Regions from separate parts of the Streptomyces sp. NPDC002795 genome, predicted to be linked through region 1. Evidence: riboswitches for the same ligand, from Rfam matches in the RefSeq annotation. Region 1 holds a riboswitch; each other region holds the start of a gene.

Region 1 (10,245 bases):
CGGCCTCGGGCTCGGTGAACTGAGGGTGTACGACGACGGGTCTGCGCACCCGCAGCGCCCGCGCGAGCAGCACGAACGCCTCCGCCGCCCCAGCCGTCAGCAGCACCCGCTCCACCGGCACCCCGTGGTGCGCCGCCACCGCGGCCCGCGCGGCCCGCCCGTCCGGATACGCCGCGAGCCCGTCCAGCGACGCGGCGATGTGCTCCCGCAGCCACGACGGCGGCGTGCCCGTGCGCACGTTCACCGCGAGATCCGTCAACTTCTCACCGTCGTCGCGGACTTCGGCGTCCCCGTGGTGCCGCAGATCGGGCCCGTCGACCGGATCCGCCGCGGCGGGGGCGGCCGCGCAGCGCACATCCACCTCCGGATGCGCCGCCGCCCACCCCACGGCCTGCGCGTGGTACCGCTCCGAGGGCAGGGTTCCGTAAGGCAGTACGACGACCCGCCGCGCGCCGAGCGCCGCGCACCGGTCGAGCCCCGCGGGCACGTCCGGCGCCGCCGACACATACGCCGGCTCCACGCCCGCGTAGCCGCTTCCCTCCCACAACAGCCTTGCTGCCGCGGCGAGTTCGGCGTTGGCCGCGGAGTCGGCCGAGCCGGCCCCGACGAGCAGCACGGTCACATCGGCACGGTCGCGCGGCGTGCGGCGGCCGCCGCCCAGAACGTCGTCGAGCCGTTGCTCCAGAGCGGCGAGCAGGGCCGGGGGAGGGGTGTGCATCGGGACGGGCTCCTTGCGGGAAGTCGAGAGGGGAATCCGGGGATCCAGAGGAGGGCGAAGCAGGGCCGGTCCCTACCCGGGCCGTGCCACCGCACACGTCACCCGGCCCGGGCCCCCGCCCACCCCGGTCGACGTCCGCTTCGGGACGAGCAGTTCACCCCCGCGTACGAGGGCGGCGGCCTCCGCGACCGACGGGGTGCCCACGGCGTCGCGCGCCCGCGAGGACGGATGCGGCACGGGGACGGCGGCGAGCCGCTCGGGCGCGTACGCCTCCAGGGGCACGCCCAGGGCTTCGGCTGCCGCGACGATGCCGGGCTCCCGGCGCTTCGCGTGCAGCGTCGCGAGCGCCAGCACGTCCGTCGCGCCCGCCTCGGCCAGCACGGCCCGGACGAGCCCGAGCACCTCGTCGGCCGACGCGCCGGACCGGGCGCCCACTCCGACGACCACGGCGCGGCGCCGGATGTGCGCGCAGGCCTCCGGATGGGTTAGCAAGGGGCCATGGCCGTGATCGTGGCGCTGAGCGCCTTCTTGATGACTTTGGTCGGCGGCTGGACCGCGCAGCGGGTCACCGACCGGCGCCACCTGGTGCTCGGCCTCGCCGGTGGCCTGATGCTCGGCGTGGTCGGCCTCGACCTGCTGCCCGAGGCCCTGGAGGCGGCGAACGGCGAAGTGCACGGGGTGCCGACGGCGCTGCTGCTGTTCGTGGCCGGGTTCCTCGGGGCGCACATCATGGAGCACCTGCTGGCCCGCCGCCAGGCCGCCCACGGGGCGGAGGAAGGCGCGTCGGGCGGCCGGGCCCCCGAGGTGGGGATCACGGCGGCGTCCGCGATGGTCGGGCACAGCCTGATGGACGGCATGGCGATCGGCGCCGCCTTCCAGATCGGCGGCGGCATGGGCACCGCCGTGGCGCTCGCCGTGGTCGCCCACGACTTCGCCGACGGCTTCAACACGTACACGATCACCCGGCTGTACGGGAACGCCCGCCGCAAGGCGCTGATCATGCTGTTCGCGGACGCCGCGGCGCCCGTCGTGGGCGCCGCGTCCACGCTCCTGTTCACCATTCCGGAGCAATTGCTCGGCGGCTATCTCGGCTTCTTCGGCGGCGTGCTCCTCTACCTGGCCGCCGCCGAGATCCTCCCCGAGGCCCACCACGAGCACCCGGCCCGCTCGACGCTGCTGTGCACCGTCGCGGGCGTGGCCTTCATCTGGCTGGTGGTCGGCATCGCGGGCTGAGAGCCTGTGCCGGAGCCACCGCCTGCGCCACGACGTCCGGCACGCACGCTCGCGGCGTTGCCGAATCGTCCGAGTAGCTCCGCTACTAGGACGCTCCGGCGCCTTGCGATCGCACGCACCGGACGCCGTGACGCCCGCCCTTCGGGCGGACGACGGTGGCTCCGGCACAGGCTCTCCGTTCACCGTGCGCCGCTCCACTGGACCAGGCGGTGCGCGATGTCCGGCAGCGCCGCCCAGTGCGTGTGCAGATAGCTGGCGTGCACGCCGCCCTGTACGAAGCCCTCGACACGCGGCGTCGGCAGCCGCATGCCCCACGCGGGCGTGGGCCCCGCCCCCGGCTCAAGGACGGTCCGGTGGAACTCGTGGCCGCGCAGCCGGGCCCCCGTCGCGGTGAGCGGGCTGTCGGACAGGGCCACGGCGTCCCGGTAGCCGAGGGTGAGCCGGCCGGACATCTTCGCGTCCGCGTCCAGCACTCCGCACATCGGCTGTCCGTCGAGCGAGCGGGAGAGGTAGAGCAGGCCCGCGCACTCGGCGATCACGGGGGCGCCGCCGCGGGCGAGCTCCGCCACGGCCTTGCGGAGCTGTTCGTTGGCGGACAGTTCCGGGGCGTAGACCTCCGGGAAGCCACCACCGATCACCACGGCCGAGGTGTTCTCGGGAAGCTGCTCGTCGCGCAGCGGATCGAACGTGACGACGTCGGCGCCCGCCGCACGCAGCAGCTCCGTGTGCTCGGCGTACGAAAAGGTGAACGCGGCCCCTCCGGCCACCGCAACAACGGGCCGGGCCACTCCAGCCCCGCCGGCAAATCCAGCCCCGCCGGCGTTTGAGGCGCGGGGTCCGGGGCGGAGCCCCGCGGCCTCAACCCCGGCTTCGGCCAGACCCTCCGGCCCACCGGGACTCCACACCTCCGTATGGAGCGGCGGCGCGCTACGGGCCAGCCCCAACAACCCCTCCAGGTCACACCCCTCCCGCACCATCGCCGCCGACACCCGAACCGAGTCCACCGCGTCAGCGCTCCGCTCGGCCACCGGGACCAGGCCCAGGTGCCGGGACGGCGTGGCCACCCGCGGGGTGCGGCGCAGCGCCCCGTACACCGGGACGCCGACCTCCTCCATGGCCTCGCGCAGCAGCTCCTCATGGCGGTCGGAACCGACCTTGTTGAGGATGACGCCCGCGAGACGCACCTCGGGGTCGAAGGAGGCGAAGCCGTGCACGAGCGCCGCCACCGACCGCGACTGCGAGGAGGCGTCGACGACGAGCACGACAGGGGCCTTCAGCAGCTTCGCGACGTGGGCCGTCGAGGCCAGCTCGCCCTCTCCCGACGCACCGTCGAACAGGCCCATCACGCCTTCCACGACGGCGAGTTCACACCCGGCCGTCCCGTGCGCGAACAGCGGGGCGACGAGCTCGGGTCCGCACATGTACGCGTCGAGGTTGCGGCCGGGACGGCCGGTCGCGAGCGCGTGATAGCCGGGGTCGATGTAGTCGGGCCCCACCTTGTACGGCGACACGGCGAGCCCGCGCTCGGCGAACGCCGCCATCAGGCCCGTCGCCACGGTCGTCTTGCCGGTGCCGGAGGCGGGCGCGGCGACCACAAGGCGCGGCACGCCCACGGTCTGCGTACCTACCATTCGATGCCCCGCTGGCCCTTCTGGCCCTCGTCCATCGGGTGCTTCACCTTCGACATGTCGGTGACGAGATCCGCGAACTCGACCAGCTTCTCAGGGGCGTTGCGGCCGGTGATGACGACATGCTGCTGCCCGGGACGGTTCCGCAGCGTCTCGACGACGTCGTCCACGTCGATCCAGCCCCAGTGCATCGGGTAGGCGAACTCGTCGAGCACGTACAGCTTGTACGTCTCGGCGGCCAGGTCACGCTTGACCTGCTCCCAGCCCTCGCGCGCCTTCTCCTCGTTGTCGGCCTGGTCGTCGCGCTGCACCCACGACCAGCCCTCGCCCATCTTGTGCCAGGCGACGGTGCCGCCCTCGCCGCTCGCGCCGAGCGTCCTGAGCGCGTTCTCCTCGCCGACCTTCCACTTCGCCGACTTGACGAACTGGAACACCCCGATCGGCCAGCCCTGGTTCCAGGCGCGCAGCGCGAGCCCGAACGCGGCCGTCGACTTGCCCTTGCCGATGCCGGTGTGCACGAACACCAGTGGGCGGTTGCGACGCTGACGTGTCGTCAGCCCGTCGTTCGGTACGACGCTCGGCTGTCCCTGCGGCATTTAAGCGGCCCTCCTGATGGTGTTCTGCGTCCCAGTGACGTCCTTCACGAGCCCGGCGATCGAATCCGCCCGCAGCTCGTCCAGCGTGACGGCGGTGCCGCCGAGCCGGCCGGCCAGTTCCCCGGCGAGCCCGAGCCGCACCATGCCGGTCTCGCAGTCGACGACGACGCTCGCCGTCCCCTCCGCGGCGTGCAGCCCGGCCGCCCGGCCCGCCAGCTTCACGGGCTCAGGACCACCGGTCGCCCGCCCGTCGGTCACGACGACCATCAGCGGCCGCCGCGCCGGATCCCGCAGCCGCTCCACACGCAGCACCTCGTGCGCCTTCAGCAGCCCGGCCGCCAGCGGGGTGCGCCCGCCGGTCGGCAGCGACTCCAGGCGGGCCGCCGCCGTGTCCACGCTCGACGTGGGCGGCAGGGCGACCTCGGCCGCCGACTTCCGGAAGGTCACGAGCCCGACCTTGTCCCGCCGCTGGTACGCGTCGAGCAGCAGCGACAGCACGGCGCCCTTCACCGCGGTCATCCGCTGCCGCGCCGCCATCGACCCCGAGGCGTCGACCACGAACAGGACGAGGTTCCCCTCGCGCCCCTCGCGGGTTGCCTGCCGCAGATCGTCACGGCGTACGACGAGCCCCCGGCCCGAACGTCCGCGCGCCCGCTGGTGCGGGGCGGCGGCCTGCACGGTGGCCGCCAGGTGCAGCTTCGTCAGGGCGCCACGGGGTCGCGTCGCCCCCGTCGTGCGGCCGTGCTCGGTACGCGCCCGGGACCGCCGTCCCGCGGCTCCTTCGCCGAGGCCGGGGACGCTCAGCATCTTCGTACGAAAGGGCTCACCGGCCGCCACGGGCTTCTGCTCGGGGGCGCCGCCGCCGGACGCGGGGGCAGCGGCGGGCTCCTCGGGGGAGTCCTCCCGGCCGTCGCCGGCCGGGGCGTCCTGCGTGTCCTGCGAGTCCCGCGAGTCCTTGGTCTCCTGGGGGCCGTCGTGCGGGCCGTCCTGCGGAGGCACGCCGCCACCGGAGCCGCCGCCGTCGGGCCCACCGTCCGGATCGTCGTCGCCCTCGGGACCCTCGGACTCCTCGGGCTCCTCCTGTGGTCCGAACTCGTCCAGGGTCTCGTCGAGCTTGTCCTCGTCGAGTCCCGGCGCGTCAAAGGGGTTCCGGCGCCTGCGGTGCGGGAGCGCGAGCAGCGCGGCCTGCCGCACGTCCTCCGCGAGGACGTCGGTGCGCCCGGCCCAGGCCGCGAGCGCGGTGGCGGTGCGCGCCATCACGATGTCGGCGCGCATGCCGTCCACCTCGAAGGCCGCGCACGTCGCCGCGATCTGCGTCAACGCCCGGTCGCCGAGCCGCACTTGGGGCAACAGCTCACGCGCGGCGACGATCCGGGCCCGGACATCGGCCTCCTCGTCGGCCCACTCGCCCACGAAGCTCTCGGGGTCGTCGTCGTAGGCGAGCCGCCGCTTGACGACCTTCACCCGCTGCTCGGGCTCGCGCGAGGCCGCGACCTCCACGGTCAGCCCGAACCGGTCGAGCAACTGCGGCCGCAGCTCGCCCTCTTCGGGGTTCATCGTCCCTACGAGGAGGAAGCGTGCGGCATGCCGTACGGAGACGCCCTCGCGCTCCACGTACGAGGCGCCCATGGCGGCGGCGTCGAGCAGCAGGTCCACAAGGTGGTCGTGCAGCAGATTGACTTCATCCACATACAGGATTCCGCGATGCGCGTCCGCGAGCAGTCCCGGCTCGAAGGCCTTCACGCCCTCGGAGAGCGCCCGCTCGATGTCGAGCGCACCCACGAGCCGGTCCTCGGAGGCGCCGACCGGCAACTCGACCATGCGCGCGGCTCGTTGGGCACCCGGGGTGTCGGCGTGCGGCCCGTCGGGGCACTGCGGATCGGGCGCCACCGGATCGCACGAGAACCGGCATCCGGAGACGACGTCGACGCCCGGCACGAGCGCGGACAGGGCACGTACGGCGGTGGACTTGGCGGTCCCCTTCTCCCCGCGCACGAGCACACCGCCAACGGCGGGCGACACGGCATTCAACAACAGGGCAAGCCGCAGATCGTCCTGCCCGACGACGGCGGTGAACGGGTAAGGGGTGGGCATCAGCCGACAACCTCCAGTGAGTAAAACGTGTCCAGGGGCGCGGGGAACGGTGCAAAGGGGGGCGGGTGGCGGGGGCGACCTCCCATCACGGCGTCCCCGGTGCTCCCGGCGGCACGAACGGCAACCCCGCCGGCGCACCCCCCTCGATCAACCGCCAGAGCGCGTCCGTATCCGCATGCCGCTCGATCAGATCCCCGAGCCGATCGAGCTGCTCCTCCCGCAGCGCCTCGAACGACGTGTCCGGCGCCGGTACGAACCGCCGCCCCGCCGCGTCGGAGACGGCCCGCAGGAACGCCCGCCGGAAGCCGTCCGACTCCAGCGAGCCGTGCCAGTGCGTCCCCCACACGGACCCGACCCGGCACCCGTCCAGGAAGGACTCGCCGCCCAGCACTTCGGCGACGCCGTGATGGATCTCGTACCCCTCGACGTACTCGCCGAGCGCCTCGCCCACCGGCCGGGAGAGGGTCTTCTCGGCCTCGAACCGTACGCGTACGGGAAGCAGCCCGAGCCCGTCGACGACACCGGCCCGCGACTCGACCTCGTCCTCGATCGTCTCGCCGAGCAGCTGGAAGCCACCGCAGATACCGAGCACGGGCCGCCCCTCGGCGGCCCGCCGCGCGAGGGCGTCCGCGAGCCCGCGCTCACGCAGCCACTCCAGCGCCTTCACGGTGCCGCGCGTGCCCGGCACCACGACCAGGTCCGCGTCGACGAGCTCCTCGGCCCGGTCCACGAACCGCACGACGACACCGGGCTCGGCGGCCAGCGCGTCCACATCGGTGAAGTTCGACATCAGAGGGACCGCGCACACGGCGACCCGCAGCACGTCCTCGCCCACGGGCGGCGCTACGACCGACTCCCGTACGGAGCCCCGCAGGGATACCCGGAGCCCGTCCTCCTCGTCGATGCCGAGACCGTGCTGGAACGGCAGGACACCGTAAGTGTCGCGCCCGGTAAGGGACTTGAGCATGTCGAGCCCCGGCTCCAGCAGGCTCACGTCGCCGCGGAACTTGTTGACGAGGTACCCGGCGAGCAGCTCCTGGTCCTCCGGCGCGAGCAGCGCCGTGGTCCCGAAGAACGAGGCGAAGACACCGCCCCGGTCGATGTCGCCGACGACGAGCACCGGCAGCCGCGCGGCCCGCGCGAGCCCCATGTTCACGATGTCGGTGCGCCGCAGGTTGATCTCGGCGGGCGACCCGGCGCCCTCACAGATCACGGCGTCATGGGTGGCGCGCAGCTCCTCCAGGCACCCCACGACGGTGTCGAGCAGCGCCGCCTGCCGACCGCCGTGGTAGCCGCGCGCACTCAGCTCGCCCACGGGCTTGCCCATGAGGACGACCTGGCTGCTGCGGTCGCTGCCGGGCTTGAGCAGGACGGGGTTCATGAGCGCGCTCGGCTCCGCCCGCGCGGCCTGCGCCTGCATGGCCTGCGCGCGCCCGATCTCGGCGCCCTCCCTGGTCACGAACGAGTTCAGGGACATGTTCTGCCCCTTGAACGGCGCGACCTTCACGCCTTGGCGCACCAGCCACCGGCAGATCCCGGCGGTGACGACACTCTTCCCGGCGTCGGAGGTGGTTCCGGCGACGAGCAGTCCTCCGCCGGTCATCGCCGCCCCCGTGCTCGTACCAGTCGCGCACCCACACAGACTCCCAACGCCAACAGAGACACCCGCCGTGACAAGCGCACGGCCCGATCCACATCACGCACTTCGACCGCGCGCCCCGGCGCGTTCAGCACCGGCCGGTGCTCGACCAGGCCGCCGTACGCCAAGGTCCCGCCGAGCCGCACCCCGAGCGCCCCCGCGAAGGAGGACTCGACGACGCCCGCGTTCGGGCTGGGATGGCGCCGCGCGTCCGCACGCCACGCGTCCAGCGCCTGCCGGGGCCTGCCGCCCGCGAGGACCGCCAGGGCGCCGGTGAGGCGCGCTCCCGGCCAGCCCGCCACGTCGTCGAGGCGGGCCGAGGCCCAGCCGAACCGCCGGTACTTCACGGACTTGTGCCCGACCATCGCGTCGAGCGTGTTCACGGCGCGGAAGGCGACCAGGCCCGGCACCCCGCCGAGCGCGCCCCACACGAGCGCGCCCACGACGGCGTCGGAGGTGTTCTCCGCGACGGACTCGACGACGCCGCGGGCGATCCCGTCGGCGTCGAGCCCCTGCGGGTCGCGGCCGCACAGCCGGGGCAGCAGCTCCCGCGCGAGCTCCACGTCCCCGGCGTCGAGCGCGGATCCGACCGCCCGCGCCTCCCGGCCCAGCGAGGTGCCGCCGACGACGGCCCAGGTGACGGCGGCCGTCAGCGCGACGGTGGCGGCGGGGGAGCGGCGTACGGCACGGGAGGCGGCAGCGGCGAGAGCGGCGGCGCCACCGGCGCACACCGCGGTGTGCAGGGCGCCCGCGCCACGGTGGTCCCGCCACAGGCCGCGCTCGACGGCCGAGGCGGCGCGTCCGAATCCGGCGACGGGATGCCCACGGCGCGGATCGCCGAGAAGAAGGTCGGCGAAGATTCCGGCGGCGGCACCGCACGCGTACACGCGCTCGTGCCGCCAAGTGCCGCGCGGGGCGAACATGGCGGTAGGTGTCCTCACTCAGGGTGTCCACGCCCTGGTTCGAAGAGACCGGCAGCGAGAGTTCCTGGCTCACCCCGAGTGATGCAGGGGGTTCACAGTGGCGGGACCGCGCCGGATTCGCACCGGCTTCCTCAACTGCTGCCGTATATGGCGGGGGAAGTCCACCACGCTCCGAGTTGGCACGTCAACTTGCTGTTGATCACGCAAGCGGGGTGCGGGACGTCGCACGTCCCGCACCCCGCTCACCTATGACTGCCTGTCAGGCCACGATCAGATAGATCCCGTAGGCCACGGCCGCCGCGCACAGCGCGAAGCAGACATACGCCCCGGACGTCAGAGCCGCCGCCGAGCCACCGTCGCGCGCCGCCGACTCCCGCTTGGAGAGGCCCACGATGCCGAGGGTGAACAGGCCGACGAGGGCCACGGTGACCACGAGAGAGACGCCGAAGACGGAGCCGAGGGCCGCCCAGTCGATGTTCATTCCTGCCCTGCTTCCTTCTGCACTACAGCGTGGCGCCGGCGGGGCGCGCGGGGTCGCTCACCGCACCGGCCTTCGGGCGGTCGGAGATCTTCGCCTCGGACTCGGCCGATTCGACCGTGCCCGTCGGCGGCGGGGTGACCGAGGCGATCGCGGTCGTCACGACGCCCGGAGCCTCCTGGGCGGGGGCGGCGTGCGGCTCGTCCGCCGTCACGTTGGTGTGGTCGATGGAGTTGCGGCGCGACAGCTTCCAGATGATGCCGGAGCCGATCACGAGCAGCGCGGCGGTGAGACCGATGCCCCACGGGCCCTGCTTGGTCAGGAACTCGGCGCCCGCGCCCACCAGGCCCGCGGCCGGCAGCGTCAGACCCCACGCGATGAACATCCGGGAGGCGGTCGACCAGCGGACGACGCCGCCCTTGCGGCCGAGGCCCGCGCCCATCACACCGCCGGAGCAGACCTGCGTGGTGGAGAGCGAGAAGCCCAGGTGCGAGGAGGCGAGGATCGCGGTCGCCGCACTGGTCTGCGCGGCGAAGCCCTGCTGCGGCGCGAGTTCGGTGAGGCCCTTGCCCATGGTGCGGATGATGCGCCAGCCGCCCAGGTAGGTGCCGAGCGCGATGGCGACACCGGCCGAGACGATGACCCACATCGGCGGGTCGGCGTCCGGCGCGATGACCCCGCCGGTGATCAGGGCGAGGGTGATGATGCCCATCGTCTTCTGCGCGTCGTTCGTGCCGTGCGCGAGGGAGACGAGGCCCGCGGAGGCGATCTGCCCGGCGCGGTAGCCCTTGGCGGTCGCCCGCTCGTCCGTCTTCTTGCTGATGCGGTACGTGAGGCGGGTGGCCAGCATCGAGGCGATGCCGGCGACGAGCGGCGCGGCCACCGCGGGCAGCAGCACCTTGGAGACGACCGTGCCGCCGTTGACCGAGGACCAGC
Region 2 (10,245 bases), on a different contig from region 1:
CACGCGGGGCACGGGCCCCGGCATAAGCTCCGCACATGGAACAGAGGGAGATCATTCTGCGGGCCATCGGCGTGCTCACCGAGACGCACGAGATGGTGCGCAGGCTCAGCGACGGCGAGGCACTCGACACCGACCTGACGCAACTGGGGCGGCTCGTGTCGGAAGTGTTCCCGACCATCGAGATCCCGTCGGGGGCCAGCGCGGAGGAGGCGGCCGAACTGGCCATCGCCGCGCTGATGCCGGCGAGCGTGTCGCTCGTGGAGGCGTTCGCGTTCCTCTTCACGCAGCTCGCCAAGGTCCACGACGAGGGCCGCATCGACGTCAACTCCAGCGAGCTGCTGCAGGAGATCGCGCTGCGGATGTCCGATCCGGGGGACGCGGAGGAGGCGGAGGGTGAGGGCCCCTAGGGCCTGTCGTTCGGATCAGGCCCTAGGTCGCTATTTGTTCGGCCCCCGGAAGCGTCCGAACGCCTTGCCGAGCGTGCCGAACGGTGAGGCGTCCTTGGCGTCCGGGGCCTCCGACGGGTGCGCCGCGCTGTCGCCGCGCGGGACCTCGGCGAGCGCGGCGCGCGCCGCTTCGGCCGCCTCGCGGTAGCTGTCCCGGGACCTGGTCATGGCGTCGAGCGCCTCCGCGTACTTCGTGACCATGTCCTGCGCGTGGGTCAACTCCTCGTCGGACGTGAGGAGATGCCAGCCGTCGCGCAGTCGCGTGAGGGCCTGCGCCGCCTCGTCCGTCAGCGGCCGCGGGAACGCGGTGAACTCCCGGATCCGGTCGACCAGTTCGGTCGGCTCGCTGCCGTCGAGGAACACGCTGCGCACGGTGAAACGGTCCGCCACATAGTCAGGATGCGGGGGCGCGGTCGGCAGCACGACACCGCCACCGCGCGGCATCCCCGCCTTGAAGTCCTTGCGAAGCCCGAAGTCCACGACCTGCGCCTGGTCCGGCGTCGCCCGGTGCTCGATCACCCGGTGCTGCAGGCTCGGCGGCAGATGCCGCGTGATGGACCGCTGCCCGGCCGCGTCCGGCGTCATCGCCTCGTGGATGACGACATGCACGTACCAGCTGGAGCGCGAGCAGTCCTTGAGGAGGCGCCGCAGCGCGTCGTCGTCCTTGGGGAGGTGGTTCGGCTCCCGCAGGCGCAGCCCCGCCACCGTGTCGTGGTCCCACGGCACCCGCTCGCTGTCCGGCCAGAACATCGGCGCGGGCGACGGCCAGGCCAGCTCCCAGGCCCGCTCCGCCTCCGCTGCGAGGACCCAGGTGACGCCTTCGGAGTTCCTCGCGCGCGTCTCGGGGTCGTACGTCGTCAGCTGGCCGCGCACGGTGACGTTGTCGGCCACACGCCAGCGCGCCTCGAACACCCGCCGGGCGCCGGGGCCTGGACCGGCCTCCTCCGCGCGCGGGTGCAGCACCGTGGAACGCGCCGCGTCCTCGGGATCGAGGTCGAGGAAGTCGTCGAGCACCCCCGCCGCCTTGAGGGCGATCAGGTTGCGCCGGACATCGCGCTCGGGATCGGGCCCGAGGTGGCGTCCGCGTCCTAGCCACACGGTGTCGGGGACGGGGGTCGGGGTTGAGTTCTTCTTCGCCATGGAGTCGTTCTGTGAGTGATCGGGGCGCGACCAGTATGGGGTCCGTGGGCGCGCGGGGGCCAGGGCAGGGTGGGCCGGTGTCGGGATTGTCGCGCGTACGTGCCCGATTCGCCCCTCGTGTACCCCGGCGTGGCGCGTCCGATCCCGTACCCTCGCCGGATGGCCAGGTACTACGACGTGCACCCAGAAAACCCGCAAGCGCGCCTCATCTCCGCGATCGCCGACGGCATCCGCGACAGCGCGCTCGTGGCCTACCCCACGGACTCTTGCTACGCGCTCGGCTGCCGGCTCGGCAACCGGGCGGGCGTCGACCGGATCCGCCAGATCCGACAGCTCGACGACCGGCACCATTTCACACTGGTCTGCCAGGATTTCTCCCAGTTGGGGAAGTTCGTCCAGATCGACAATGACGTGTTCCGTGCCATCAAGGCGGCCACGCCCGGCAGTTACACCTTCATCCTGCCCGCGACGCGTGAGGTGCCGCGGCAGTTGCAGCACCCGAAGAAGAAGACCGTCGGCGTGCGCATCCCCGACCACGTGGTGACGCAGGCGCTGCTCACCGAGCTCGGCGAGCCGCTGCTGTCCAGCACGCTGCTGCTGCCCGGCCAGGAGGACCCGCTGACGCAGGGCTGGGAGATCAAGGAGGAGCTCGACCACGTGGTGGACGCCGTCGTGGACTCCGGCGACTGCGGCACCGTGCCCACCACGGTCATCGACTTCTCCGGCGGGGAGGCCGAGATCGTACGGCGCGGGGCGGGGGACACCGAGCGCTTCGAGTGACCCCGCTCACGCAGGCGTCGTCGTGCCCAAGTAGCGGATGTGCGGGCGGGCGCCGGGGCGGGTGACCTCGGCGCGCACCCCGTACACGTCGGCGATCAGTTCCTCGGTCAGTACGTCGCCCGGTTCCCCGGCCGCCACCACCCGGCCCTCGCGCAGCACGACGACGCGCGCGCAGTAGGTGGCGGCGAGGTTCAGGTCGTGCAGGGCGACGACGGACGTGATGCCCAGCGCGCCGATCAGGTCGAGTAGTTCGAGCTGGTGCTGGATGTCGAGGTGGTTGGTCGGCTCGTCGAGCAGCAGCTCGCGCGGCTCCTGAGCGAGCGCCCGCGCGATCTGCACCCGCTGGCGCTCGCCGCCGGACAGTGTGTGCCACAGGCGGTGTGCCCGGTCGGCGAGTCCGCTGCGCTCCAGGGCGGAGCGCACGGCCGCCTCGTCGGTCGCCGAAGCGGGCTGCCAGGCGCGACGGTGCGGTACCCGGCCGAGACGTACGACGTCGGCGACGGTCAACTCGACCTGGGCGTCGGACTGTTGCTGCACCATGGCGATGCGCCGCGCGGCCTGCCGGCGGCCCACCGAGGCGAGCGGGTCACCGTCGAGGGTGACGACGCCGCTGTCCGGGGCGAGCACCCCGGACAGCAGACGCAGCAGAGTCGACTTGCCCGAGCCGTTGGGCCCCAGGACACCGGTGACGGTGCCGGGCTCCGGCGCCACGGACACCCCGTCGAGCACCAGCGTGCCACCCGGCGACCACGACACGCGCTCCGCGCGCAGCCCCGCCGTCACCGAACACCCCGCCCGCGGTACAGCACCAGCACGAACGCCGGCACACCGATCAGCGATGTCACCACACCCACCGGAACCTCCTGCGGTTCGAGCACCGTCCGCGCCACCGTGTCCACCCACACCAGGAACACCGCCCCGGCCAGCGCCGTCACCGGCAGCAGCCTGGTGTGCCCCGGACCCACCAGGGCGCGCGCCGCGTGCGGCAGCACCAGGCCGACGAAGCCGATCGCGCCCGCCGCACTGACCAGGGCCGCCGTCAGCAGCGCCGTCACACACAGCAGCACGATCCGGGTGCGGGCCACCCGGACACCGAGCGTGGCCGCCGCCTCCGCGCCGAAGGCGAACGCGTCCAGGGTGCGCCCGTACGCCAGGCACACCACGAGCGTGACGGCGAGCACGGCCAGGCACAGCCACACCTCGGTCCAGCCGACCCCGCTGAGCGAGCCGAGCAGCCAGAACAGCACACCGCGTGTGGTCTCCGCGTCCGCCGAGGTCAGCACGACGAACGAGGTCAGCGCCGAGAACAGCTGCATCGCCGCGACCCCGCACAGCACCACCCGGTCCGTGCTGCCGCCCAGCGTGTGACTGAGCACCAGCACCAGGGCGAAGGAGCAGACGGCGCCGACGAACGCGCCGCCCGACACCGAGACGGCGCCCCCGCCGAGCCCGAGCACGACCACGAGCACGGCCCCGGTCGACGCCCCCGACGAGACACCGAGCACGAACGGGTCGGCGAGCGGATTGCGCAGCAGCGCCTGAAGCACCGTGCCGCACACCGCGAGCCCCGCCCCGCACACCGCCGCGAGCAGCGTCCGCGGCAGCCGCAGATTCCATACGATGCCGTCCCGGATCGGCGAGAGATCCGAGGTCGCGAGGCCCATCCGGTCACCGACCGCGGCCCAGACGTCGCCGACCCGGATCTGCGCGGGACCGAGGGTGATGGCGAAGGCCACGGAGGCGCACAGCACGGCGATGGCGACCGCCCAGGCGAGCGTGGCGCGAACGGAGAACCGGGGCGAGGCCCGCGGCAAGGCCGCCGGTACCGCGTGAGCCGCGACCGTGCGGGCCGTCACCGCGAGAGCCCGAACTCGCGCAGCCCCGCGGCCACCCGCTCCACGCCCTCGACCGTCCGGATGGTCGGGTTCATGGCCTGCCCGCTCAGGCGCACGTACCGCTTCTTCTTCACGGCGGTCATGTGCTTGGTGACGGGGTTGGACTCAAGGAACCTGATCTTCTGCGCGGCCGACTCCGCGGACTGCGAGCGGCGCGTCAGATCGCCGATGACCAGCACATCTGGATCGCGGTCGGCGACGGTCTCCCAGTTGACCTGCGGCCACTCCGCGCGCGTGTCGTCGAAGACATTGCGCGCCCCGAGTTCCTTGGTGATGACGCCGGGGGCGCCGCAACAGCCCGCCATGTAGGGCGAGTCGGAGTTGGCGAACCAGTACAGGACGTCCACGCCATGCGCGTCGACCCCCGAAGTAGCCGTGCGCACCCGGGACTTGAGCCTGTCGATCAGCTTCTCGCCGCGCTCCTCCACGTCGAAGACGCGCGCCAGATCGCGGATCTCGCCGTACACGACGTCGAGCCCCAGGGTCTTGGTCCGCACGCCGTCCCCGTCGCCGTTGTCCTTGCCCGTGCAGTCGCTGGGGGAGAGGTACGTGGGCACGCCGAGCTTCTCGAACTCCGCGCGCGGCGCCACACCGCCCTTGCCGAGGGTGTACGTGAAGGAGGCGGCGGCGAAATCCGGTTCGGTGCCGAGGACCTTCTCGAACGACGGGTAGCGGTCGGCCAGGCGCGGCACCTTCGCGTTGGCCTTCGCCAGCTCCTCGGGGACCGGGTCGGTCCAGGTGCCGGTGCCGGCCATCCGGTCCTCCAGGCCGAGCGAGAGCATGATCTCGGCGGAGCCCTGGTCGAGGGCGACGGCCCGGCGTGGGGTGTGCTCGACCCGCACCTTCTTGCCGCAGTTGTCGAGCGTGACACCGCCGCCACCGGCGGCACCGTCCTCGGTGGCGGCGGTCGTGCCGCACCCGGTGAGCAGTAGGGTGAGCGCCAACAGCGGTGCGCATCGGCGGAGTTGACGTGCGAACAGCACGGAAGTTCCTTCGCGTCCAGGGCTCATACGCGGAGCCGGCCTACGGTCCGCCCCCACGCCACGCGGCACTGGAGGCCGCCAGCAGGTCTTCGGACTCGGGGTCGTCCGCGCGGAGCGCCTTCCCAGACCGATGTGCCGGCCCAGTGGCAGTGGCTCCGCCCGTCACCCTCACCGCTGCGCGTCAGTTCCGGGTTCACACCGGATTCCCTGACCCGTGTGCGTAGAAAAACACACAAAGGTACGACTGGCTCAGCGAAGCTATCACGCGGGTGTGAAGACCGCTTCCAGTTGGGGGCGCGTTCCGTCCCGGTGGTGGTCCATGAGGGAGACGAGCCGTTCGTGGTCCCGCACGCGGAGCGCCTCGACCATCTCCGCGTGCTCGTCGACGATCCGCTTCTGCGACGTCGGGTCGTGCAGGAGGTAGGCCCGGTAGCCGTCGCTCAGCTGCCAGACGCGGCGCAGCTCGGCGACGACGAGGTCCAGGCCCGACGCGGTGAACATGCGGAAGTGGAAGTCCGAGTTGAGGCGGGCCATGGCGGTGAGGTCGCCGCGGGCCGACGCCTCCGCGATCCGCTCGTTCACGGCGGAGAGTCGCTCCAGGGCGGAGGCCGAGAAGGGCGGCAGTCGACGCAGTACCTCTGCCTCCAGGACCCGCCGCATCAAATAGGTCTGCTCGAACTCGGCTGCGGTCAGTACCTTCACGCGGTATCCGACGTTGCGGACGTGATCGAGGACGCCTTCGCTGGCCAGCACCCGCAGCGCCTCGCGGACCGGTGCCCGGCTCACCCCGAGTCGCGCGGCCAGCGCCTCCTGCCGTACCGGGCTGCCCGGCGTCAGATCGCGCGCGAACAGCATCGCCCGCAACTCCTCCACCACCTGGGCCACCGCACCGGACACCGCGTCCAGACGTTCCGCCCCCGCCTGAGCCGTCACTGTTGCCTGCCTTCCCTCCGAGGGTTGTCGACTCTAACTCCCCTGTGCCGACTGGGGCATTGACATGATGCCGCACCGTGAGTCAGATTGCATCCAATCTTGCTCGGATGGATGTCCCGTTCAGTGGTGAACGCCCCGAAATGAAACCTGTTGATGGCTTCAATGCACGCCATCAGCGGCCGATTTCAGAGGAGGACTCGGCGATGGCGCCGAAGGAACCGGCAGAATCGGTAGACAATTCCGAAGCCGCAGTGGCGGCGGAGAGCGGCGGTGGATCTCCCGCGGGCCGGCCGCTCGACGGCGTCCGCGTCGTCGACATCACCTCGACACTGATGGGCCCGTACTGCACCCTGCTGCTCGCCCAGTGGGGCGCGGACGTCATCAAGATCGAGCCGCCCGCAGGCGACGTCGTCCGCTACATCGGCGACACCCGGGGCAATGGCATGGGCCCCGCCTTCCTCAACACCAACCGCGGAAAGCGCAGCGCCGCCCTCGACCTCAAGGCGCCCGGCGCGGCGCCCGTCCTCGCCGCCCTCGTGGACTCGGCCGACGTGCTCGTGCACAACCTCCGCCCCGCGGCCGCCCGCCGCCTCGGGCTCACGGCCGAGTCCGCCCTGGCCCGCAACCCGCGCCTCGTCCACTGCGCGTTCCGCGGCTTCGCCGCCGGCGGCCCCGACTCCGACCGGCCGGCCTACGACGACGTCATCCAGGCCGCCGGAGGCGTCGCCGCACTCCAGGGCGGCGACGGCGGCGCGGAGTACGTGCGGCAGGCCGCGGCCGACAAGACGGTCGGCGTGTACGGGGCCGCGGCCGTGCTCGCCGCGCTGCACGGGCGTCAGATCACCGGCCGGGGCCGCGCCGTCGAGGTCCCGATGCTGGAGACCATGGCCTCGTTCACCCTCCTCGAACAGCAGGGCGGCCGCGTCTTCGACCCGCCCACGGGCCCCACCGGCTACGCCCGCACCAGCTCCCCGCACCGACGCCCGTGCCGCACCAAGGACGGCCACCTCGCCGTCATGATCTACACCGACGCCCAGTGGCGCGCCTTCTTCACCGCGATCGGCCGCCCCGCGCTCGCCGACGACCCGCGCTTTCGCACCATCACGGAGCGCACCGAGCACATCGACACCCTCTACTCGATGGTCAACGCCGAGCTGTTGCTGCGCACCACGGCCGAGTGGCAGGCCGAGTTCGACGCCCGCGACATACCCGCGACCCGCGTCAACACACTCGACGATCTCTTCACCGACCCGCACCTGAGCGCCACCGGCTTCTTCGAGCGCACCGAACACCCCACCGAGGGGCCGCTGTTGCTCGGCCGGCCACCGGTCCGGATGACCGAACCCGCCGCCGGCGCGTCCCCGCGCGAGGACGAGGGCCCGCTGCGCCCCGCCCCGCACCTGGGCGAGCACACCCGCGAGGTCCTCGCCGAGCTCGGCCTGCCCGGCACGGAGGCCGCCGCCCTCTTCGACACCGGAGTGGCGCGCGAGCCGACCGCCGCGACCGCCGCCTGAGAACAGCCACCCGACGGAAGGATCCGCCATGTCCGCGGACGAAGACCTCCTGTACTCCACCCGCGACCACATCGCCACCATCACCCTCAACCGCCCGCACCGGAAGAACGCGTTCACCCTCGACATGGCCGACGCCTGGGCCGAGGCCCTGCGCCGCGCCGACGCCGACCCCGAGGTGCGCGTCATCGTCGTCACCGGCGCAGGCGACGCCTTCTGCTCCGGTGTCGACCTCGCCGACTTCAAGGGCGAGCAGCGCACCCCGATCCAGGAGAAGAGGCTGCTCACCGAGCGGGTGCACCAGGTCGCACGGGCGCTTGAGGACCTGGACAAGCCGGTCCTCGCGGCCGTCACCGGGCCCGCCGTCGGTGCGGGCATGGACATGGCCCTGCTGTGCGATCTGCGCTTCGCCGGCCGCTCCGCCCGCTTCTGCGAGGGCTACATCAAGGTCGGCCTGGTCCCCGGTGACGGCGGCTGCTGGCTGCTGCCCCGCGTCGTCGGCCAGGCGGCAGCGCTGCGCCTGCTGTGGACCGGCGACTTCGTCGACGCGGCCGAGGCCAAGCGGCTCGGCATCGTCGAGGACGTCTTCGACGACGCGGACCTCCTCGACGAGGTGTACGCGTTCGCCGCCCGCCTCGTGGCCCGCCCGCCCGCGGCCCTCGCCATCATCAAGCGCGCCGTGCGCCAGGGCGCCCACCACGACCTGCGCACCGCGCTCGACCTGATCTCCTCCCACATGGCCGTGGTGACATCGATGGACGACTCCCGCGAGGCCTACGACGCGTTCCGCGAGAAGCGCACCGGTACGTACACGGGCTCCTGACGGCCGCCCACGCCCCTCCCCACCACCGGACCTTCAGCTTCAGGAGGCACCTCCCGTATGTCCCCGACCGACACCGCTCGGGCCGCCGCCCGCGCCCTGGCCGCCGAGTGGCGGGAGGCCGGCCGCTACACACCCCGCAGCGACGCCTGGCTCCGCTCCTTCGACCGCGACTTCAGCCGCGAACTGGCCGGCCGCGGGATGACCGCCATGACCTGGCCGCAGGAGTACGGCGGCCACGCCCTGCGCAACGTCGACCGGCTCGCCGTCACCGAGGAACTGCTGCGCGCGGGCGCCCCCGTCGCCGCGCACTGGATCGGGGACCGGCAGATCGGACCCGCCATCCTGCGGCACGGCAGCACCGCGCTCAAGGAGGAGATCCTGCCGCGGATCGCCGCCACCGACGCCGTCTTCTGCCTCGGCATGAGCGAACCCGAGGCCGGCTCCGACCTGGCCTCGGTCCGCACCACCGCACGCCGCGTCGCGGGCGGCTGGCGGCTCAGCGGCCACAAGATCTGGACCAGCCACGCCCACCACGCCACCCACGCCTACGTACTGGCCCGCACCACCGCGCGGGAGGACGTCGAACGCAAGCACCAGGGGCTGAGCGAGTTCGTCGTCGACATGGACGCCGACGGGGTGAGCACGGGCGCCATCCCCGACCTGGCGGGCGAACACCACTTCAACGAGGTGCGGTTCGAGGACGTGTTCGTCCCGGAAGGCCGCCTCATCGGCACCGAGGGGGAGGGCTGGCGCCAGGTCGTCGGGCAGCTCTCCTTCGAACGCGGCGGCGCCGAACGCGTTCTGTCCAGCTATCCCCTTCTCGTCGCCCTGCTCGCCGAGGCCACCCGCGACGGGCAATCCGGGGCGGCCGTCCCGGACATTATCGCGGCCTCGGTCGGCTCCCTCACCGCCCGGCTCACCGTGCTGCGCCGCCTCTGCTGGGACGTGGCCTCCGCCATGGACCGCGGGGAGACCCCGGTCCGAGAGGCCGCCGCCCTGAAGTACCTGGGCAACGCCTTCGAGAACGACGTCGTCGAGGCGTTCCGCGAGGCATCCGGGGGCCTGCCGCCCACCGCCGACAGTCACTTCGGCCAGGCGCTGCTCGCCGCCCCGGCGTTCGGCCTGCGCGGCGGCGCCTCCGACGTCCTGCTGTCCCTGATCGCCCGCGAGGAGACCCGCGCATGACCACCCCCAGCCAGGCCCGGCGCCGCGAGCCCACCATCACCAGCGAGTACGCCGACGAACTCCGCGAGGTCGTACGCGGACTCGCGGCGGACGCGGCCGCCACGGAAGACGCGTCAGGGTTCGCGCTGTGGGAGCGACTCGCCGAACTGGGCATGACACGCCTGGACGTTCCCGAGTCGGCAGGCGGGTCGGGCGGCACCTTCGACGACCTCCTCGCCCTGACCCACGCGCTCGCCCGGCACACCGTCACCACCCCGGTCGCCGAGTCCGCCACATCCGACTGGTGCCTGGCTTCCGGCGCCCCCCTCCCCACGGGGGCGACCACACTCGCCCTCCTCCCCGCAGACATCACGGAGCCGGCCGCCGACGGCACACTCACCGCCCAACTGCCCGCCGTCCCCTGGGCGTCCGGAGCGCACACCCTGCTGCTGGTCCCGGCGGCCGAGATCGTAGGAACATCCGCAGCGGGCCCGTGGACCGTCGACCTCACGGGCCCCGGCGTCACCCGCCACCCGCCCCGACCCGCCCTGTGCGGCACCCCCTACGAAG
Region 3 (10,245 bases), on a different contig from region 1:
GCCACTCGCCGGATCCCACCCCTTCCCTGCCTCTGTATGCCTGCCGCGTCCGCGGCCCGGCCCGCGAAAGGACCTGTGATCACCATGACCACGGCCACCACCACGAGCACCACCCCCGCCCCACCCCAAGAATCCGTCCGCGCCGCCGGCGTCCTCGACATCGGCGGGAACGGGGCCGGTTTCCTGCGGGCGGCCGACCTGGAGCCCACGTCGCACGACGTCCAGGTCCCCGCCCACCTCATCCGCCGACTGGGCCTGCGCAAGGGCGACTTCGTCGAGGGGACGTGCGGGAAGCCGCGCGGCCTCGTACACGTCGAGACCCTCGACGGCGCCCCCGCGGACGCGAGCCGCCGCCGCCCGCACTTCGCCGACCTCACCCCGCTCCACCCCAGCGAGCGGTTCCGCCTGGAGCACCCGGCCGCGGGGCTGGCCGGACGGGTCGTCGACCTGTTCACGCCCGTCGGCAAGGGGCAGCGCGGCCTGATCGTCGCCCCGCCGAAGACCGGCAAGACGGTGCTGCTGCAACAGCTCGCCGCCGCGTTCGCCGCCAACCACCCCGAGGTCCACCTCATGGTGGTGCTCGTCGACGAGCGCCCCGAGGAGGTCACCGACATGCGCCGCTCCGTACGCGGCGAGGTCTACGCCTCGACGTTCGACCGCCCGGCGAAGGAACACATCGCGCTCGCCGAACTCGCGGTCGAGCGCGCCAAGCGCCTCACCGAGCGGGGCCGCGACGTCGTGATCCTCCTCGACTCCCTCACCCGGCTGTGCCGGGCGCACAACAACGCCGCCTCCACCAGCGGCCGCACCCTGTCGGGCGGTGTCGACGCGGCCGCCCTGCACGGGCCGAAGCGCTTCTTCGGCGCGGCCCGCGACGCCGAGGAGGCCGGTTCGCTGACCATCCTCGCCACCACCCTCGTCGACACCGGTTCCCGCGCCGACGACTACTACTTCGAGGAGCTCAAGAGCACCGGCAACATGGAGCTGCGCCTCGACCGCACCCTGGCGCAGCGCCGCGTCCACCCGGCCGTCGAGCTCATCCCCTCCGGCACCCGCCGCGAGGAACTCCTGTTCCCCGCCGCTGAGTTGAGCGTCGTCCGCGGACTGCGGCGCGCCCTCCAGAGCCGCGACCCGGCCGCTTCCTACGAGGCGCTTCTCGACAAGCTGCGCCAGACCCCGGACAACGCCACGTTCCTGCGCCAGGCCCGGTCCACGGTGCCGGCCGCCTGACCCCGCCCCCGAATGCGCTACCGAATACGTAATACTCGACACATGAACGCGAGTATTACGCGCCGCGGAGGGGGCCCCTCGATCACCATCCGGCGGGCCACCACCCAGGACGCCCGGCGCCTCACCCGCCTCGTGCGCGGCTCCAGCGCCTACCGGGACCCCTACGCCTCCATGGTCGCGGGCTATCGAGTGGGGCCCGACTACGTAGAGGCGCACCACGTCTACGTAGCGGTGGATCAGGCCGACGGGCGGGTACTCGGCTTCTACGCGCTGCTCACCGAGCCGCCGGAGCTGGACCTGATGTTCGTCGCGGACGAGGCGCAGGGCCGGGGCATCGGCCGGCTGCTCGTCGACCACATGCGGGAGCGGGCCCTCGCAGCCGGCCTCGATCACGTACGCGTCGTCGCGCACCCGCCCGCCGAGGGCTTCTACCGCGGCATGGGCGCGCACCGCACCGGCACGGTGCCCGCGCGCCCGCCGGCCGTCGCCTGGGACCGACCCGAACTCGAATTCCCCATTCCCCCCGCCGCCTGAGGGGTTCCGCCCTTGCCCGGTACGGCGCACACTCATGGGCGTCGGAATGCGGCAAGGAGGCCACATTGGGCAGCAGTCAGGCACGCGCCGAGGCGTTCGACGTGATCGTGGAGATCCCGCAGGGCTCACGGAACAAGTACGAGATGGACCACGATCTCGGCCGGATCCGGCTCGACCGGATGCTGTTCACGTCGACGCAGTACCCCGCGGACTACGGCTACATCGAGGGCACGCTCGGCGGCGACGGCGACCCGCTGGACGCGCTCGTCCTGACCGGCGACGCGACGTTCCCCGGCTGCGTCGTCGAGTGCCGGGCGATCGGCATGTTCGTGATGAGCGACGAGAAGGGCCCGGACGAGAAGGTGCTGTGCGTCCCCGCGCACGATCCTCGGCACGACGCGACCCGGGACATCGGGGACATCCCCGAGTTCGACCGCCTGGAGATCACCCATTTCTTCGAGGTCTACAAGGATCTGGAGCCGGGCAAGTCGGTCGCGGGGTCCCACTGGGAGGGCCGGGAGAAGGCCTACGAGGAGATCCACCGGGCCCGCGAGCGCGCTTTTGAGTAGGTAGTAGGGTGGTCGGGCCGTGGTGCTCGGGAAGCCGGTGACAGCCCTTCAGGGGCTCATTCCGGAGCGGCCCTCGCCACTGTGATCGGGTTTCGGACAGCGCCGTCCGGAGCGCGTCGTTCCACCCTGTACGCCACTGGCGGCCGTCGGCCGCTGGGAAGGCCGGAGCGGCGGGCACACCCGTAAGCCAGGAGACCGGCCGCGGCATCTCACGAAGTGATCCACGAGGTGCTGGAGCGTGATCGACGCATGACCCTGCCCGGGAACTCCCAGAATTCCCCTGCCCTGAACTCCCCTCCCCCTGCCTTCCGTTGGCGCCGCGAGGACACGCTGCGCACGGCAGGACTGATCGCGGTGATCGCCGCGCTGCACGTCGTCGCGTTCGGCGTGCTGTTCCTTCTCGTCGTCCCCGAGCACTACGAAGTGGGCAACAAGGCCTTCGGTATCGGCCTCGGCATCACGGCGTACACGCTCGGCATGCGGCACGCCTTCGACGCCGACCACATCGCGGCCATCGACAACACCACCCGCAAGCTGATGGCCGACGGCAAGCGACCCGTCTCGGTCGGCTTCTGGTTCGCGCTCGGCCACTCCAGCGTGGTCGTCGCGATGGCGGCGCTCGTCGCGGGCGGCGCGGCGCTCGCGGGCACGCTGCTGAACGACGAGTCACGCACCCACCAGGTGCTCGGCGCCGTCGGCACGACCGTCTCCGGTACGTTCCTGTACCTCATCGCGGCGCTCAACCTCGTGGCCCTGATGGGCATCCTGAAGGTCTTCAAGGCGATGCGCGCGGGCTCCTACGACGAGCGCAAGCTGGAGGAGCACCTGGACTCCCGCGGGTTCATGAACCGGATCCTCGGCCGCTTCACCAAGTCCATCACCCGCCCGGGGCAGATGTTCCCGCTCGGCTTTCTCTTCGGGCTCGGCTTCGACACCGCGACCGAGGTGACGCTGATGGTGATGGCGGGCAGCGGCGCCGCGGCGGGCCTGCCGTGGTACGCGATCCTGTGCCTGCCGCTGCTGTTCGCCGCGGGCATGAGCCTGTTCGACACGCTCGACGGCACGTTCATGAACTTCGCCTACCAGTGGGCGTTCTCCAACCCGGTGCGCAAGGTGTTCTACAACCTCACCATCACCGGTCTTTCGATCGCGGTCGCGTTCTTCATCGGCACGATCGAACTCGTCGGCGTCCTGCACGACAAGCTCGCCCTCAGCGACGCCGTCACCGGGTGGATCGCCGGGCTCGACCTCGACAACGTCGGGTACGTGATCGTGGGCCTGTTCGTGGCCGTGTGGGCGGCGGCGATCGCCTACTGGCGGCTGGCGAGGGTCGAGCAGCGCTGGTCGGCGAGGCTCGCCGACGGCGCGTAATTCGGTTGCCGGGATGCGCGGCCGACTGCTGCACTGAGCTCCACGCGGCAGCCGGCCGCGCACCCCGACCGTGAGGACCGATCCATGCGCACTGCAGACATGTTCCTTCAGAAGGCCCCTGCCCTCTCCCTCAAGGACATGACTGCCAGTGCACACCCTGAATCTGGGCATTCTCGCGCACGTCGACGCCGGTAAGACCAGCCTGACCGAGCGGCTCCTGCACACCGCAGGGGTGATCGACGAACTCGGCCGGGTCGACGACGGAAGCACCCGCACCGACTCCCTCGACCTGGAGCGCCGGCGCGGCATCACCATCAAGTCGGCCGTGGTGTCGTTCCCGGTCCGCGGCACGAGCGTCAACCTCGTGGACACACCTGGCCACCCCGACTTCATCGCCGAGGTCGAGCGGGTGCTCGGGGTGCTCGACGGGGCGGTGCTCGTCGTCTCTGCCGTGGAGGGCGTGCAGGCGCAGACCCGCGTCCTGATGCGGACACTGCGCCGACTGCGCATCCCCACCGTGGTGTTCGTCAACAAGGTCGACCGCGCGGGCGCCCGCGAGGCATCACTCCTCGACGACCTGCGCCGCAAACTGGCTCCCGCCATGGTCCCGATGAACACGGTGACACGCGGCCTCGGCAGCCGGGACGCGCTCTGTGTCCCCTACGTCGCCCATGACACGGACCATCGCGCCCGCCTGGTCGACGTACTCTCCGCCCGCGACGACGCGCTGCTGGAGGCGTACGTCAAGGACGAGGAGTCGGTCACGTACGCCTGGCTGCGCGACGCGCTCGCCGAGCAGACGGCGCGGACCGAGGCGCATCCCGTGTACTTCGGCTCGGCGATGACCGGGGCGGGGGTCGACGCCCTCGTGGACGGCATCACACGACTGCTGCCTCCCGCCGAGGAGCTGCCCCAACTACCGCTGTCCGCACGCGTGTTCAAGGTGGAGCGCGGCGCGGCCGGCGAGAAGATCGCGTACGCCCGCGTGTTCACCGGGACGCTGCGGGTGCGCGAGCGGCTCGCGCTGCCCGGCGGCGGGGAGGACCGGGTGACGTCGGTGCGCGTCTTCGCGGACGGGGCTGACACACCGCGTACGGAAGTGGGCCCCGGGCAGGTGGCGCGCTTGTGGGGACTCGGCGGAGTACGCGTCGGGGACGACCTCGGTGAGCCCCAAGTGCCCGTGAGAGAGCACCACTTCGCGCCTCCGACCCTGGAGACGGTCGTCGACCCGGAGCGGCCGGGGCTGCGCGGCGCCCTGCTCGCCGCACTCACCCAGCTCGCCGAGCAGGACCCCCTGATCGGCCTGCGGCAGGACGACATCCGCCAGGAGATCTTCCTTTCGCTCTACGGCGAGGTGCAGAAGGAGGTCGTGCAGGCCACGCTCGCCGAGGAGTTCGGGCTCGCCGTGACGTTCCGGGCGTCGACGCCGCTGTGCGTCGAGCGGCCGACGGGCTCCGGTGCGGCGGTCGAGGTCATGAAGGGCGAAGGGAACCCGTTCCTGGCGACCATCGGCCTGCGGGTCGATCCGGCGCCGGTCGGCTCGGGCGTCGCGTTCCGGCTCGGCATCGAGCTCGGCTCCCTCCCCCTGGCCTTCATCAAGGCCATCGAGGAGACCGTGCACAGGACACTGCGCCAGGGGCTGCTCGGCTGGCAGGTCACCGACTGCACGGTGACGCTGACGCGCTCCGGATACGCGCCACGACAGAGCCACGCGCACGCCGTCTTCGACAAGTCGATGTCGAGCACGGCGGGCGACTTCCGCGGGCTGACCCCGCTCGTCCTGATGAGCGCACTCGCCCGCGCGGGCACGGCGGTGTGCGAGCCGATGCACCACTTCCGGCTGGACATCCCGGCCGATCTGTACGGGGCGGTACTGCCGGTGATCACCCGGCTGCGGGCGGTGCCGACGGGGCAGCGGACGGACGGCGGGGCGTGGACGACGGTCGACGGACTGATCCCCGCGGCACGGGTGCGCGCCCTGGAGCAGCAACTGCCGTCCCTCACCAGGGGCGAAGGGGTCCTGGAGGCCTCCTTCGACCACTACGCCCCGGTCCGCGAGGACACCCCGCGCCGCTCCCGCACGGACCACGACCCGCTGCACCGCAAGGAGTACCTGCTGCGGGTGGTGCGCGGGGCGGGGGCGCGGACGGCGTGAAGGTTCTGGGTCGATCCGGGACGGTTGATTCCGGGCCGTTCGGCCCACCGCGAGGGCCCCTTGGCCCCGTCCGCCGTGGGCCGGGCGCTGAGATGCTGCGGTATCGAGCCTCCCGTGCCTTCGCCCTCCCGCCGCGGTGCACGGTCGAGGCCGAGCACGGGCCCGCTGTTCGCAGAAGGGGGAGCCGCGAATGGCGGGCCCGTCCGCGCCGCCGCCCAGGACGGGCCGCCCCGGCTTCGCACCCGCGTCCGCCGCGCCGTGGTGACAACTCGCGCGCAAAACGGCTCAATCGGAGCGATAAAGTAGCTCGTCAACCCGCACACGCCCGATCACTCAGGAGTGCCTACGTGTCCGTAGCCATCGACTCGTCCGACGCCGCCACCCCGTCCGGCGACACCGCCCTCGCGGAGCCCGTGCCCGCGCCGGCCGTCGCCCCGGACAGCAGCGCCGCCGCACCCGCGAGCGAGGAGACGGCCGAGCCCGGCGACACCGCGAACATGTGGACCCCGCCGACCACCGAGACCCCGGACGCCGCTGCCACGGACGACACCGCCCCGGCCGCCGAGAGCGGGTCCGACAGCGCGTCCGACAGCTTCTGGACGCCGCCCACGGAGGTCCCCTTCGCGGAGAGCTCCGAGGCCGACGCCGACGAGGAGGCCGACGACGACCCGGCCCCCGGCGACGTACCGGAGTCCATCACCCGCGATGCCCACGAGTTCGGCGTCTACGCCCGCACCGGAGGCTGGGCCTTCGCCCTGAAGGTGGCCCGCAGCGTACGTCCCGGCGGGCAGCCCGCCGGGGAGTCGTCCAAGGTCTCGGCGCGGAGGTTCGCCGCGCTCGCGGGCTGTTCCCCCGACCGCGTCATGCGGTTCTACAAGGCGTGGGACAGCGCGGCGGACGACGGCGTGGTCCCCCAGTTCGAGTCCCTGGAGCCCGGCGCCGACATCGAACTCCCGGACGCCGACGTCTGGTTGTCGTACTACGTCTCCCGCAACAGCGCGACCTCGGTGCGCGGTCAGGCGATCACCGAGGCCGCCGCGGCCGAGGGCATCCGCCCGACGAAGGCCCTGGAGGTCGCGGAGAACCCGACCGCGCTGCGGGCCGCGATCCTCGCCGACCCCGGCACCGCGGAGGCCGCCCGCAAGGCGCTGATGGACCGCCTCGACGAGGACCCGGTGCTGCGCACGGGCATGGCGCGCGACATCGTGCGCACGGACGACCTGAAGAAGGCCGTCGCCGAGGAGACCAAGACCGGCGGCCAGCTCGAGTACGTGCGCAAGATCGCGGAGGAGGGGCAGGTCAAGACCCCCGCGGGCCAGAAGATCGAGGCGTCCCCCGCGCTGCGCGAGGAGGCCGAGCGGCATCTGTCCCTCATCGACGAGCTGGACGAGGACGAGGAGGCGGGCGAGTGGGCCCGCGAGGCGTACGACACCGTGCGCACGCTCGTCGCCGAGACCGTCGAGAAGGACCCCGAGCTGCGGGTGCAGGAGCGGCGCGCGAAGTTCTACAGCAGTCTGCAGAAGGCCACGAAGGCCTTCGAGGAGCTGACGTTCGACGACGTCGCCGCCGAGGAGATCGACGACATCGTGGAGGACGACATGCTGCAGCGCCTTGAGGAGCTGCAGTCGGCGATCACGATGTGCATCACGGCCCTGCAGTCGGCCCAGAAGAAGGACTGACCCATTCAAGCCCCTGCGGCGCTTGAGCAGCGGGGCCCGGGGCAGAGCCCCGAGACGTAGGGCCGGACGACGTCAACCGTCCGGCCCTACCCAAGGATCACGTCACCAGATCCGCACCCGGTCCCCCGGCGCGACCCACAACCCGTCCCCCACCTTCGTGGCGAACGCCTCATGGAACTCGTCCAGGTTCCGCACGATGTTCGCCCGGAACTCCGGCGGCGAGTGCGGGTCGATCGTCAGGTACTGCTGCTCCTGCTCCGTGCGCCGCTTCGTGCGCCAGCAGTACGCCCAGTTCATGAACAGCCGCTGCGTACCGGTGAGTTCACCCTCGGTCGGCACGGGGGCGTCGCCCAGCGCGATCTTGTACGCGGTGTGGCCGATGGTGAGGCCGCCGAGGTCGCCGATGTTCTCACCGACGGTCAGCGACCCGTTGACGAACTCGCCCGGCAGGTTGCGCGGCGAGAACCCGTCGTACTGCTTGATGAGCGCCTTCGACTTCGCTTCGAAGGCGGACTTGTCGTCGGCGGTCCACCAGTCGTTCAGGTTGCCTTGTCCGTCGTACTGCGCGCCCTGGTCGTCGAAGCCGTGGCCGATCTCGTGACCGATGACGGCGCCGATGCCGCCGTAGTTCTCGGCGGCGTCGGCGTCCGGGGAGAAGAACGGCTTCTGCAGGATGCCGGCCGGGAAGCAGATCTCATTCGTTCCCGGGTTGTAGTAGGCGTTCACGGTCTGCGGCAGCATGAACCACTCGTCGCGGTCGACCGGCGCGCCGATCTTCGCCATCTGCCGGTCGTGCTCGAAGGCATCGGCGGCGTACGCGTTGGCGAGCAGGTCGTCGGGGACGACGGCGAGCCCCGAGTAGTCACGGAACGCGTCCGGGTAGCCGATCTTCGGCCGGAACGTCGCGAGCTTCTCGTACGCCCGCTCCTTCGTCTCGTCCGTCATCCAGTCGAGGCGGGAGATGGACTGGCGGTACGCCTCGAGGAGGTTGGCGACCAGCTCGTCCATGAGCGCCTTGGAGCGCGGCGGGAAGTGCCGGGCCACGTACTCCTTGCCGACGGACTCGCCGATGGCGCCCTCGACGAAGGCGACGCCGCGCTTCCAGCGGGCGCGCAGCTCCGGCGTGCCGTTCAGCGTGCGTCCGTAGAACTCGAAGTTGACGCGCACGAACGGCGTCGACAGGTACGGCGCGGCGGAGCGCAGCACGCGCGCGAGCAGCCAGTCGCGCCACTGCTCGACCGGCACCTCGGTGAGGACCGCGGAGAGGTGGGTGAGGTAGGAGGGCTGGCGCACGCACGACTCGGCGAGGGTCTCGTCCTTGCCGCCGAGCCCGGTGACGTAGCTCCGCCAGTCGAACGCCGGGGCGAGCGCGGTGAGTTCGTCGAAGGTCGTGAGGTTGTACGTCTTCTGTACGTCGCGGGTCTCGGCGCGCTCCCAGTGCCCCTCGGCGAGCCGGGTCTCCAGGGCGAGGACGGTGCGCGCGGCGGCGGCCGGATCGGTGTGCTCGCCGAGCGTGAACAGCTCGGTCAGGTACGCCTCGTACTTCTCGCGGATCTCGGCGAACTTCTCTTCGCGGTAGTACGACTCGTCGGGCAGGCCGATGCCGCCCTGGAGGATGTTGAAGAGGTAGCGGTCGGAGTTCCGGTCGTCGCTGTCGATGTAGGCGCCGAACAGGCCGGAGCCGCCCTTGCGCTCGAAGCGGCCGAGGAAGCCGGCCAGCTGCCTCACGTCACTGAGCGCCGCCGCCTCCTCGATCAGGGGGCGTACCGGGTCGAGGCCGCGGGCCTCGACGGCCTCCTCGTCCATGAACGACGCGTACAGGTCGGCGATCTTTCGCGCCTCGTCCGCGTCCAGGCTTGTGGGGCCGCCGGCCGCGATCTCCTGAATGATCTCCTTGACCCGCTGCTCGGCCACGTCCACGAGCTCCACGAAGGGGCCCCAGCTGGAGCGGTCGTCGGGGATCGGCTCGGTCTCCAGCCACTGGCCGTTGACATGCCCGAAGAGATCGTCCTGCGGTCGGATCGCCGGGTCCATGCCCGGGCGTGCGTCATCCAGAGTGCTCATCGCTGCACCTTACCCAGGTCAGGGCGTAGGAAGAGCGTCAAATACGGGTGCTTCCGCGCTCCGTGAACAGCTCCGCCCCGGTCGGCGCGGGCCGACCGGGGCGGAGCTTCGGGCGAACGGGATCAGGCGAGCGAGGCCAGCGTCTCGTTCAGCGTCTGCGACGGGCGCATGACCTTGTCGGCCTTGGCCGAGTCGGGCTGGAAGTAGCCGCCGATGTCGGCCGGGGAGCCCTGGACGGCGATCAGCTCGTCGACGATCTTCTGCTCGTTCGCGGCGAGCTTCTCCGCGACCGGGCCGAAGGCCTTGGCGAGCTCGGCGTCCTCGGTCTGCTTGGCCAGCTCCTGGGCCCAGTACAGGGCGACGTAGAAGTGGCTGCCGCGGTTGTCGATGCCGCCGAGGCGACGGGTCGGCGACTTGTCCTCGTTGAGGAAGGTGCCGGTGGCGCGGTCCAGGGTCTCGCCGAGGACCTTCGCGCGGGCGTTGTCCGTGGTGGTGGCGAGGTGCTCGAAGGAGACGGCCAGGGCGAGGAACTCACCGAGGGAGTCCCAGCGCAGGTAGTTCTCCTTGACCAGCTGCTGGACGTGCTTCGGGGCGGAGCCGCCGGCGCCCGTCTCGAAGAGGCCGCCGCCGTTCATCAGCGGGA

Evidence for each region. Region 1 has a riboswitch for cobalamin ahead of ACFYWS_RS36990 (cobalamin biosynthesis protein). Riboswitches for the same ligand answer to the same signal wherever they lie in the genome.
Region 2: linked by a shared signal. The riboswitch ahead of ACFYWS_RS17615 (ABC transporter substrate-binding protein) and the one ahead of ACFYWS_RS36990 (cobalamin biosynthesis protein) in region 1 are both predicted to bind cobalamin.
Region 3: linked by a shared signal. The riboswitch ahead of ACFYWS_RS11400 (HoxN/HupN/NixA family nickel/cobalt transporter) and the one ahead of ACFYWS_RS36990 (cobalamin biosynthesis protein) in region 1 are both predicted to bind cobalamin.

Annotation. Positions count from the first base shown of each region.
Region 1 covers NZ_JBIAQB010000017.1:62,681-72,925, reverse strand. The annotation lists gene cobC (Rv2231c family pyridoxal phosphate-dependent protein CobC) at 1-718, opposite strand, end outside; gene ACFYWS_RS37020 (cobalamin biosynthesis protein) at 791-1,210, opposite strand; gene ACFYWS_RS37015 (ZIP family metal transporter) at 1,217-1,951, shown strand; gene ACFYWS_RS37010 (cobyrinate a,c-diamide synthase) at 2,131-3,582, opposite strand; gene cobO (cob(I)yrinic acid a,c-diamide adenosyltransferase) at 3,576-4,175, opposite strand; gene ACFYWS_RS37000 (putative cobaltochelatase) at 4,176-6,269, opposite strand; gene ACFYWS_RS36995 (cobyric acid synthase) at 6,355-7,872, opposite strand; gene ACFYWS_RS36990 (cobalamin biosynthesis protein) at 7,869-8,831, opposite strand; cobalamin riboswitch at 8,869-9,013, opposite strand; gene ACFYWS_RS36985 (hypothetical protein) at 9,091-9,312, opposite strand; gene ACFYWS_RS36980 (anion permease) at 9,335-10,245, opposite strand, start outside.
Region 2 covers NZ_JBIAQB010000005.1:335,842-346,086, reverse strand. The annotation lists gene ACFYWS_RS17640 (hypothetical protein) at 36-407, shown strand; gene ACFYWS_RS17635 (hypothetical protein) at 438-1,586, opposite strand; gene ACFYWS_RS17630 (L-threonylcarbamoyladenylate synthase) at 1,746-2,366, shown strand; gene ACFYWS_RS17625 (ABC transporter ATP-binding protein) at 2,373-3,149, opposite strand; gene ACFYWS_RS17620 (FecCD family ABC transporter permease) at 3,146-4,222, opposite strand; gene ACFYWS_RS17615 (ABC transporter substrate-binding protein) at 4,219-5,271, opposite strand; cobalamin riboswitch at 5,307-5,497, opposite strand; gene ACFYWS_RS17610 (GntR family transcriptional regulator) at 5,506-6,177, opposite strand; gene ACFYWS_RS17605 (CaiB/BaiF CoA transferase family protein) at 6,429-7,691, shown strand; gene ACFYWS_RS17600 (enoyl-CoA hydratase/isomerase family protein) at 7,720-8,511, shown strand; gene ACFYWS_RS17595 (acyl-CoA dehydrogenase family protein) at 8,569-9,696, shown strand; gene ACFYWS_RS17590 (acyl-CoA dehydrogenase family protein) at 9,693-10,245, shown strand, end outside.
Region 3 covers NZ_JBIAQB010000003.1:451,441-461,685, reverse strand. The annotation lists gene rho (transcription termination factor Rho) at 37-1,230, shown strand; gene ACFYWS_RS11410 (GNAT family N-acetyltransferase) at 1,273-1,764, shown strand; gene ACFYWS_RS11405 (inorganic diphosphatase) at 1,830-2,333, shown strand; cobalamin riboswitch at 2,323-2,552, shown strand; gene ACFYWS_RS11400 (HoxN/HupN/NixA family nickel/cobalt transporter) at 2,583-3,704, shown strand; gene ACFYWS_RS11395 (GTP-binding protein) at 3,853-5,859, shown strand; gene ACFYWS_RS11390 (hypothetical protein) at 6,207-7,538, shown strand; gene ACFYWS_RS11385 (M13 family metallopeptidase) at 7,641-9,602, opposite strand; gene ACFYWS_RS11380 (NADP-dependent isocitrate dehydrogenase) at 9,725-10,245, opposite strand, start outside.